Regions from separate parts of the Guptibacillus hwajinpoensis genome, predicted to be linked through region 3. Evidence: riboswitches for the same ligand, from Rfam matches in the RefSeq annotation. Region 3 holds a riboswitch; each other region holds the start of a gene.

Region 1 (3,279 bases), 670 kb from region 3:
AATGATTACAATACTGCTATTAACCTTGCTGCTCGAGCATTTATGATATCTGGATCAATTGCAGTTGGTTTAGTCTTTTCTGAGGTAATTAATCAAATTATTCGTCACTCTACCTTTACGAGAAGGCAAAAACAGCGTTGAAATAAGTCATAGTTCTTTTGCAATCCATACGTACACTATGATAAATTTTAAAAGGATCACTGTGTCGAACGGTGTTAAATAATGTTAATATCTAGGGAGGAACTATGATGAAAACCTATCCCCATCTCGGGTTGTTAACAATTCGTTTGGTAGTAGGTATGCTTTTTTTTGCTCATGGATTTTTGAAGTTCTCTGAAGGTATTGCAAGTACAGTTGCTTTCTTTGAAACAATAGGGTTGTCAGGTTTCCTTGCCTATATTGTTGGCTTTATTGAATTAACAGGTGGAATTGTAATGATTCTTGGAGTAGGAACTCGGATTGTGAGTGTCCTGTTTTCAATGATCTTGATCGGTGCTCTTACAACTGTGAAACGCTCAACAGGTATGCTCGGCGGATATGAATTAGACATAGCTCTTCTAGCGATGTCCGTCTCTCTTTTTCTTAGTGGGGGTGGACCATACAGTCTCTGGACGTTCATGAAAAACAGAGGATGGTCTTTGCCAATCATTCAACAAAAGAAGGACTAGGGAAGTGACAGGATGGCCAAGTCAAAAAAGAAATTAAAGCGCAGTTCAAAGTGGATGCTTTCACTCGTGGCAATTATCATTCTACTTATGACAGTGTATTTTATGAACCAATCTACTTCTACGAAAGGTTTCAAAATAGAAGCTCAACCCCATTTGGGCGAGGAAACAGCTCCGGTTGAAATCATCCAGTTTGGGGATTATAAATGTCCTTCTTGCAAAACCTTTACCGAGTCTTTCTTTCCGTTAATTCAGGATGAATTAATCGCAACAGGGAAAGCAAGGTTTTATTTCGTGAATGACCCGTTTATTCAGGCGGATTCAAAACGAGCTGCAGAATTTGCAGAGACGGTGTATCACGAGCTCGGCAATGATGTATTCTGGCAGTTCCATCACGTTCTTTATGAGCAACAACCCAAAGATAAAGAATTAGAAAAGCAGGAAGTATATACTCCCAAATTCTTAATAGAGACGCTTAGTGGCTTAGTTAGTGAAGAAGATACAAATCAAGTGATTAAAGCGTTTAAAAAAGGAGCCGGAGAAGGTGCAGTTAAAACCGATCGTTCATTTGCAGATGAAATGAATGTATCTGGAACACCAGCGCTTTTTGTTGATGGCAAACGGTTTAAAGGATCTACTATTTCAGAATTAAAAGAGATGGTAGATCAATCTACAAATGAATAATGTGAAGTTTCTATAAGACGAGTCAACCCTTTGATGATGGAATAAATAAGAAGGCATTTCAAATTGGAATGTCTTTTCTTAATGGAGACGGGATGGATGTTAAATAAACGTTTGTTTAAGGAAACGCCCAAAGGCTATACATTGTTAAACAAACGTTTGATTAAGGCAAGGGATTGACTTTGTCTTATAAAACGTAAAGAATAGAGTTGTACAATTCAATAATATGGAAAAGGTACGCTGATCCAGCGTTTAATAGGGAAGTTGGTGAAAATCCAATGCGGTCCCGCCACTGTAAGAAGGAATAAGAAGGTGCATGATCCACTTATCAAGGATAGGGAAGGAGCGCCGTTAATAACCTTCAAGCCAGGAGACCTGCCTTTTCTAAAACACTGTTTACCTACGGTCGATAGGAGGTGTCGCTTGAAGGACTATTTGTATTGTCTATTCATTGCGCATACTTTCTGATAGAAAGTATGCGCCTTTTTATTATCTACATAGGGGGAAACCAATGAAGAAACAAGTAAAAGAATCGAGAGTGTATAAGAGTAGTCGAATTTTTCCACCTGATCTAAATAGCCATGGGACGTTGTTTGGAGGAAAACTTCTTGCGGATATGGATATGCTTGCCTCTATAGCTGCGACGAGACATTCCCGTCTTGAATGTGTAACTGTTTCTATGGATACTGTTGAATTTCTCCATCCGATAACGGAGGAAGACTATGTCCATTATGAAGCGTTTGTGATTTGGACTGGGAAAAGTTCAATGGAGGTGTTTGTAAAAGTGACTGCCGAACAACTATTAACAGGTGACCAACGGATTGCTGCTACCTGTTTTATCACATTTGTCGCGTTAATCGATGGAAGGACAGCGACTGTTCCTGGGATTAAGCCTGATACAGAAGGTGAAAAGCACCTTCATGATCTTGCAAGACAGCGAGCTCAGAAAAGAATTGACCGAAAAGCCACAAGTGAAAATTTAGCCCATATCTTAACGATGCTATAAAGTAAGGCTAGCTATTGGAGCTATAATCTGCTGATAAGGATTGGAAAGTTAAAACAGAACCATAATGGTTCTGTTTTTATTTTTAGGTCTGTTTATAGTAGGATATTCAAACTATTTATTATTTTTTCTTGAATGTAAGTTATGAATCGATGGATGTGTGGTATATGAAAAGTGCGACTAAACTTTATTAAGGAGACTGCCTATGTGGATCAAGCACGACTTTTTTAAATATATCACCGGTATTATACTTGTCCTTATTTGTATTTATTTTCTTACGGAACTTGATTTACTGAAACCTTTGAAAACAATTATTGGAACACTCTTCTATCCAGTGTTGATAGCCGGATTTCTCTACTATGCGATAAAACCCCTTGTTCGTTTAATAAAGAAGCTACCGTTTGTGGCAGACATAACAGCGATTTTAATCGTTTTCTTAAGTATCGCTGGTTTGTTATATACTGCTTTTACATTTCTTGCAAACCCTATTCAAACACAGATCTCCAAGCTCACGAAAGAGCTACCTGAGAAGCTTAAGCAGTCAGCGAGCGAAGCTGAAAAAATGATGGAGAAGAATGACATGGGCATGCTTTCTATGGAGAATTTGAGGCAAAAAGCCACAGGCTTTCTCGGAGATCTCACACAAAATCTTGGAGATCATCTGATGCAGGTTATTGGTGCTGTTACAAGCGCCACAACTGTTCTTGTTATCGTGCCATTTGTATTATTTTACTTTCTTAAAGATGACCACAAGCTAAAGCCCTTCTTGTTGAATTTTCTTCCTTCGAATCATCAGGAAGAAGGTAGAAAGGTTTTGCGAAATATAGACCAGACTCTTTCGGCTTATATTATTGGTCAAATTATTGTCGCGGTAGTTGATGGTACACTGATGTATATTGGTTATCTCATCATTGGATTACCTTATGCATT
Region 2 (3,279 bases), 460 kb from region 3:
TGAAATCTCATTGTTTCTTATTCTAATTGCGTTATTTATCATTACATTGGCGAATCGTCTTTCAAAAATTTTCACTTCGTTTCTGATGCCCCCACTGTATGATCGATATAGTCTTGATACTGGACTACAATTTACGTTTAACCGTATTTTTCACTACACGTTGATGGTGATTGCAGTTGTAATTAGTTTAACAACGGTAGGTCTGGATCTCAGTGCGCTAACTGTTTTTGCAGGTGTGCTTGGAGTTGGGATTGGATTTGGGATGCAGAATATTGCAAATAATTTCATTTCTGGCTTAATCATTTTGTTTGAAAGACCAATTAAAGTAGGAGATCGAGTGATTATTAACGATATAATCGGTGATGTTGAGAAGATTAACATGCGAGCAACGATTATCCGTACGCTTGATAATGAGCGGATTATTATGCCAAATTCGTACTTTATAGAAGAACAGGTTGTTAATCACTCCTATGGAGATTCGAAACTGAGGCTGGTTGTTCCAATTGGAGTGGCATACGGTTCAGATGTGGAGCTTGTTAGAACTCTTCTTCTGACTGTTGCAGATCAGGAGAAGGAACAATCTATGTATGTGCTTGAAACTCCTGAACCTTTTGTCAATTTCTTTGGTTTCGGAGATTCTTCCCTTGATTTTCAACTGTTCATTTGGATTTCTTCACCAAAGGCTGTTGTGGAAACGAAGAGCAATCTCAATTTTCGCTTGAATCGAATCTTTGAAGAAAACGGAGTCGAAATCCCGTTTCCTCAGAGAGATTTGCATGTTCGAAGTCTTGATGAAAGCATTATTGAACAACTAAAGAATAAATCACTCTAATTCCCATCATTTTCACATAGTCTTTTCAAATTTCTTCGTACATTGTTGGATAAAATGAAACAGGCTTTAATTAATATGCTAGCTAATGCGATCCGATTTGCGACATCATATATACATGTTTCGCTGAAGTTGGAAGATCAGCTCGTCTCTATTCAGATTCAGGATGATGGTCCTGGATTCTGAGATGACACCGATAAAATATTCGAACGATTTTATACAGGAGATCAATCAGGATCAGGTATCGGGCTCTCCATTACAAAAACGATTGTAGAAAAACACCATGGAACTATTGAAGCGCTAAACTGATGCAGGTGCATTGTTTAGCATTACCCTTCCTTTTGAATAAACGGAAAGATCGTTACTAACGCAGCTGTGATAATTTCTGTATAATATCTTTACTTTCCTGTTCGCTTAGCAATCCGAACTTCTGGCATAGCAGAGTATAACCAGCAAGCTTATTAAAACAAGAATCAAGTGGCTTCTTCAAACGAATCATTCCTTTCTTTCCTCAAGGAAACTTTTTTTATTATCAACAATATATGCGATGAAAACGCATGAGTGATAGGCATTTATCTTCCGAGTTGAAATAATAGTCATTCGGTGCAACAATAGAGCTTGTGGAAAATGTGAGAGTGATGTAAGATGATGTTATCAACATTTAGTGTTGGTTTTGGTTTTGGTATACTATATATGGGGTATTTTCCCCTTAACTGAATATTTGAGTATGCGGTGTCGTATAACGACTTGAAAGGGAATCCGGTCTGAATCCGGAGCTGTCCCCGCAACTGTCGTGTGGACGAGGCAAAATGCCACTGGAGAATTTTCCGGGAAGGCTTGCCAAGGAAGAAGCACAAGCCAGTAGACCTGCCGTGTATTCAAAAACGTTTCTATTCTTCGGGGATTGAGGGTGAGAAATGGCAGACTGAATGCGTGTTTTGTATTCTTTTTATGTCGTTTTCTCCAAGGCTCACTCGATGCAGAGTGAGCCTTTTATGTTGATTAAAAAGGAGAGATTACTATGAGCATGGTGCTGAATGAACGGGAAAGCTTAAAAGAAGTGAGAAAGATTATAGAGAATTTTCCATCTCTTAACAGTGAAAGATTTTTCGAGAAAACATCTAATAGCATAACCGAAACAAATTCTGAAGAAGAAATAAGACATGTACTGGTTCTAAATGCACTTGAGAGAATCACGGCTGAAGAACCTAACTGGACATATGTAGCAGCTTCTGTTCATCTACAAACGCTCTATAAAGAATCACTTAGAAACCGCGGGGATTCTTACGTATATGGTGAGGGAAACTTCTATCGTCTTTTGCAGCAGCTGACAAAAGAGGGGATTTATCATCAAAATCTATTGACCTCTTATACAGAAGAGGAAATCACAACGGCAGCACAGTTGATTGTTCCAGAACGAGACAACCTTTTTACATATATCGGACTACGCACGCTTGCTGATCGGTATCTTGCGACTGATCATGAGAAGAATGTTTATGAGCTTCCACAGGAGCGATTTCTCGTTATTGCGATGACACTTATGATGAATGAGCCAAAAGAAAAAAGAACGGACCTTATTGTAGAAGCGTATTGGGCTTTATCACATTTATATATGACAGTTGCGACACCAACCCTTTCGAATGCAGGGAAAAGCTATGGTCAGCTTAGTTCATGCTTTATTGATACGGTAGATGACAGTCTTCGTGGTATTTATGATAGCAATACGGATGTTGCAACCGTTTCAAAAAATGGGGGAGGGATTGGCGCCTATCTTGGTAAAATTCGCTCTCGCGGTAGTGACATTAAAGGGTTCAAAGGAAATTCCTCTGGCGTGCTTCCATGGATGAAACAATTAAATAATACGGCAGTGAGTGTGGATCAACTCGGTCAGCGCCAAGGAGCGATCGCGGTGTACCTTGATGTTTGGCATAGCGATATTTTTGAATTTCTTGATGCAAAGCTAAACAATGGTGATGAACGGATGAGGACACATGATCTTTTTACAGGACTATGCATTCCTGATTTGTTTATGGAGGCAGTGGAAGAACGAGCAGAATGGCACTTGTTTGATCCGCACGAAGTTAGAAAAGTGATGGGTTTCTCACTTGAAGATTCGTATGATAAGGAAAAAGGAAAAGGCGAATTTCGTATAAAGTATGCACAGTGTGTGAACCACCCTGAACTTTCAAGGAAAACAGTACCTGCGATTGATATTATGAAGCGTATTATGAAATCTCAATTAGAAACAGGGACCCCTTATATGTTCTATCGTGACACCGTTAACCGCGCGAACCCGAATAAGCATGCTGGCATGATTTATGGCTCGAACCTATGCACTGAAATTATGCAGAATATGAGTGCGACGACTGTGGAAGAAGAAGTGACCAAAGATGGAAAGATCATCATTACAAAAGCCCCTGGTGACTATGTAGTTTGTAATCTATCGAGCA
Region 3 (3,279 bases):
TGGCGCAGTTCTTCCCCTGTGAGGGCGATCATGAGCGAGAGCAGCGAGCCAAGGAATGAACTAAAGACGATTCCTGTTAAGATGATTGTTTCAACGCGCATGGATCGCTCAATTTGTCGTGCAAAAAAGAGCACGAGGAAAATGGTGATGATCGATGCGGCGATGCTCATGACGGGCAGGGTGAAAATGCCGATGAACGGGAGCGACAGATTGAAAAACAGGACGAGAACCGCCCCGACCGATGCTCCGGACGATACGCCGAGTACGTACGGATCAGCTAACGGATTACGCAATAGACCCTGAAAGGCGGCTCCTGCTATCGCAAGAGACGCCCCTACTAGACCTGCCAAGATGACGCGTGGCAGGCGGATATCCATGACAATTGTGGTAAACATTGGATCTGTTTTTCCCGTTGGAAGATGCAGGAGTTCTGCACCGATCAATTTTAGAATCGTGAGCACTGGAACAGAAACGGTTCCAATCGAAATCCCGATCAGCATCGCTGCGATAAGGAGCGCCGTTGCGGTTACGTAAGCGATGATGCGATTATTCTGCAAAGACATCCGGGTAAACCGCCTTGGCAAGTTCTTCTACTCCTTCAGCAAGACGAGGGCCGGAACGTGTGACGAGATCAGAGTGCACATCAATAACCTGCTCTTCTTTTACAGCCGTCACATCCTGCCAGCCGTCGCGACTTACTACTTGTTCAATCGGATTTTCAGTATAGTAACCGTAAGTTGTAATGATGACGTCAGGATTTGCTTTGATAATCGCTTCCTGGTCGATCTGGTTCCAGCCTTCTTGATCATGTGTCACGTTTTTTGCATTAATGAGCGTTAGCATGTCATCCATGAACGTGTTTTTACCTGGTGAATAAATTTCTGGTGCAGGAGCTACTTCAACAAAAACATCTTTCTGCTCCTCGACTTCTTCTGCTTTGGTTTTCACATCTTCAAGCTTCTGCTTCATATCAGCGATCGTTGATTCTGCTTCTTCTTTTTCACCTGTTGCCTGTCCAATCATTTCAATTGACGCGTACACTTCTTCAAAGCTTGTAGCGTCGTTTACTACGATGACTTTGATACCCGCATCGCGAAGCTGCTGAAGGCCTGCTTCTGAATTGTGCGCGCTTGAGCCATGAGCAAGAACGAGATCAGGCTTAAGGGAGATGATTTTCTCGACGTTAAACTCCATCCCGCCGATTTTTTCAATGTTGGCCGCTTCTTCAGGGTAGTTTGCGAAGTCAGATACCCCAACAACTTCCTCCCCTGCACCTAGATCGAAAAGAATTTCCGTGTTACTCGGAATCAGAGAGACGATTTTTTCTGGGTCTTCTTCTAGCGTTACCTCTTGATCGAGGGCGTCAGTGATCGTGACTGGAAAGGCGCTATTTGCAGACTGATCTGCCTGGTTTTCTTCATTAGTTGATTCGTTTGTTGTGTTGTCTTCCTGAGCTTGATCGGATCCACATCCGGCCAGTATGCCTGTAATTAAAAAGAGTAAGACGAGTAGTGAATAGAGCTTCTTCATGTGTGTTTCTCCTCCTGTTTTTGACAAAAATAAAATCCCCAAGCACAAGCATGGGGATGGCCGAATGGAAGTTGAGGTTAGTTGATACGTACATCAACACCTTAGTCCGTTGGCACATCCCTATCCTCGTAGGTCGCGCTTTGTGATACAGGCAGGTCTCCTGGCTCATGGTTATCGCGCGCTGCCCCTTCCCGTTCTTAATGAACAGTGGTTTATGCAGCTTGCAACCATTTACAGTGGCGGGACCGCGCTGGATTTACACCAGCTTCCCTTTTAAGTCTTCTTAGTGAAGACACCCGAATCAAATGCGTATGTAGTTAATTGGTTCTAGGATTTATTATACAGCATAGGTGTGAAAGGGGGAAGAGGGAGGGTGTTGTGGTGGTGGGGTCAGACCCCTGTCTGACCCCACCACCACACTCTTCTTTCATTAATACCGTTGCTTTGTTAAGAAATACAGAAACCAGACGGCGTGATTCTGTTCATCTGCTGCCGCTCGCTTGAATTTATCTTTAATGAAGGGGTCATCAGTCTGATCTGCGATATCAAGATAAAAATCAGCGGCTTTTTGTTCGTCTTTGAAAGAAAAATCAAGTCCAGGCACATATTCTGTAGGACATTCTTCAATTAGCTGAGGTGATGGCTGCTGCCCTGTTAATTGAGTATAAATGTAAGTGAATGCCTGGTAGTGTGCCATTTCATCATTACGTATTTCAAGAATTTGTTTTCTTTCTGTTTCATTCGGCGCAAGCTGTGCGAGCTTCGCATAACACTGAATCGCACTGTACTCTCCATTGATTGCTGTCGCAATATCATCTGCTAGTGTGCGGTAATATGGATACATGATCGAACCCCTTTTGAACACGTGATAGCACAGTATATGATAGAAACCCATGGTTTGGTGAAAGAAAAAAAGAGAGGTGTGGGGGTCAGACAGGGGTCTGACCCCCATACCCTCATACCTTCTCTCTCTCCCTCTACCCTCTACAACCCAACTGAAATATATTTAACCTCTAAATACTCTTCAATCCCATGGTGCCCGCCTTCACGGCCGAGTCCACTTTGCTTAAACCCACCAAATGGAGCCTGCGGAGTAGAAGGAAGGCCATCATTTAATCCAACTATTCCATACTCCAACTGCTCACTGATTCGAATGCCTTTTGTAATGTTCTCTGTGAACACATAAGCAGCTAACCCATAGATGGAATCATTCGCTCGTTTAATTGCTTCGTCTTCCGTCTTAAATGTTGTGATCGGAGCGACTGGACCAAATGTTTCATCATTCATACATAACATGTCATCATTTACATTGGAGATAACAGTAGGTTCAAAGAATAAACCGCCTTGTTCCTTCCCGCCGCAAACAATAGAAGCTCCTTTACTTACTGCATCCTCAACATGTTTTTGTACTTTCTCCACTGCGTTATTATCAATTAAAGGACCGATATCGGTGCCTTCATCAAGACCGTTACCGACCTTCAGATTCTTCACTTTTTCCACTAGTTTTTCTGTAAACGATTCAACAATCGATTCATGAACATAAATCCGATTCGAACATACACAGGTTTGTCCTGCATTTCGGAACTTGGAGGCAATAACGCCATCAACTGCTTTATCTAGATCTGTGTCCGCCATAACAATGACAGGGGCATGTCCGCCTAGCTCTAATGATACTTTCTTGACTGTTTCAGCAGATCCTTTCATTAATCGTTTTCCAACTTCAGTGGAGCCAGTAAACGTTAGCTTTCG

What was found. Region 3 has a riboswitch for cobalamin ahead of ABFG93_RS13115 (ABC transporter substrate-binding protein). Riboswitches for the same ligand answer to the same signal wherever they lie in the genome.
Region 1: another riboswitch for cobalamin. It lies ahead of ABFG93_RS09540 (acyl-CoA thioesterase); the one in region 3 lies ahead of ABFG93_RS13115 (ABC transporter substrate-binding protein).
Region 2: another riboswitch for cobalamin. It lies ahead of ABFG93_RS15355 (ribonucleoside-diphosphate reductase subunit alpha); the one in region 3 lies ahead of ABFG93_RS13115 (ABC transporter substrate-binding protein).

Annotation. Positions count from the first base shown of each region.
Region 1 is NZ_CP156674.1:1,835,713-1,838,991, reverse strand. It holds gene ABFG93_RS09555 (threonine/serine exporter family protein) at 1-141, shown strand, start outside; gene ABFG93_RS09550 (DoxX family protein) at 246-668, shown strand; gene ABFG93_RS09545 (DsbA family protein) at 681-1,349, shown strand; cobalamin riboswitch at 1,563-1,743, shown strand; gene ABFG93_RS09540 (acyl-CoA thioesterase) at 1,858-2,352, shown strand; gene ABFG93_RS09535 (AI-2E family transporter) at 2,555-3,279, shown strand, end outside.
Region 2 is NZ_CP156674.1:2,964,506-2,967,784, forward strand. It holds gene ABFG93_RS15345 (mechanosensitive ion channel family protein) at 1-832, shown strand, start outside; partial or broken gene ABFG93_RS23130 (sensor histidine kinase) at 908-1,138, shown strand; gene ABFG93_RS15350 (hypothetical protein) at 1,194-1,328, opposite strand; cobalamin riboswitch at 1,543-1,718, shown strand; gene ABFG93_RS15355 (ribonucleoside-diphosphate reductase subunit alpha) at 1,851-3,279, shown strand, end outside.
Region 3 is NZ_CP156674.1:2,501,304-2,504,582, reverse strand. It holds gene ABFG93_RS13120 (FecCD family ABC transporter permease) at 1-563, opposite strand, end outside; gene ABFG93_RS13115 (ABC transporter substrate-binding protein) at 547-1,530, opposite strand; cobalamin riboswitch at 1,664-1,845, opposite strand; gene ABFG93_RS13110 (ferritin-like domain-containing protein) at 1,961-2,374, opposite strand; gene ABFG93_RS13105 (NAD-dependent succinate-semialdehyde dehydrogenase) at 2,515-3,279, opposite strand, start outside.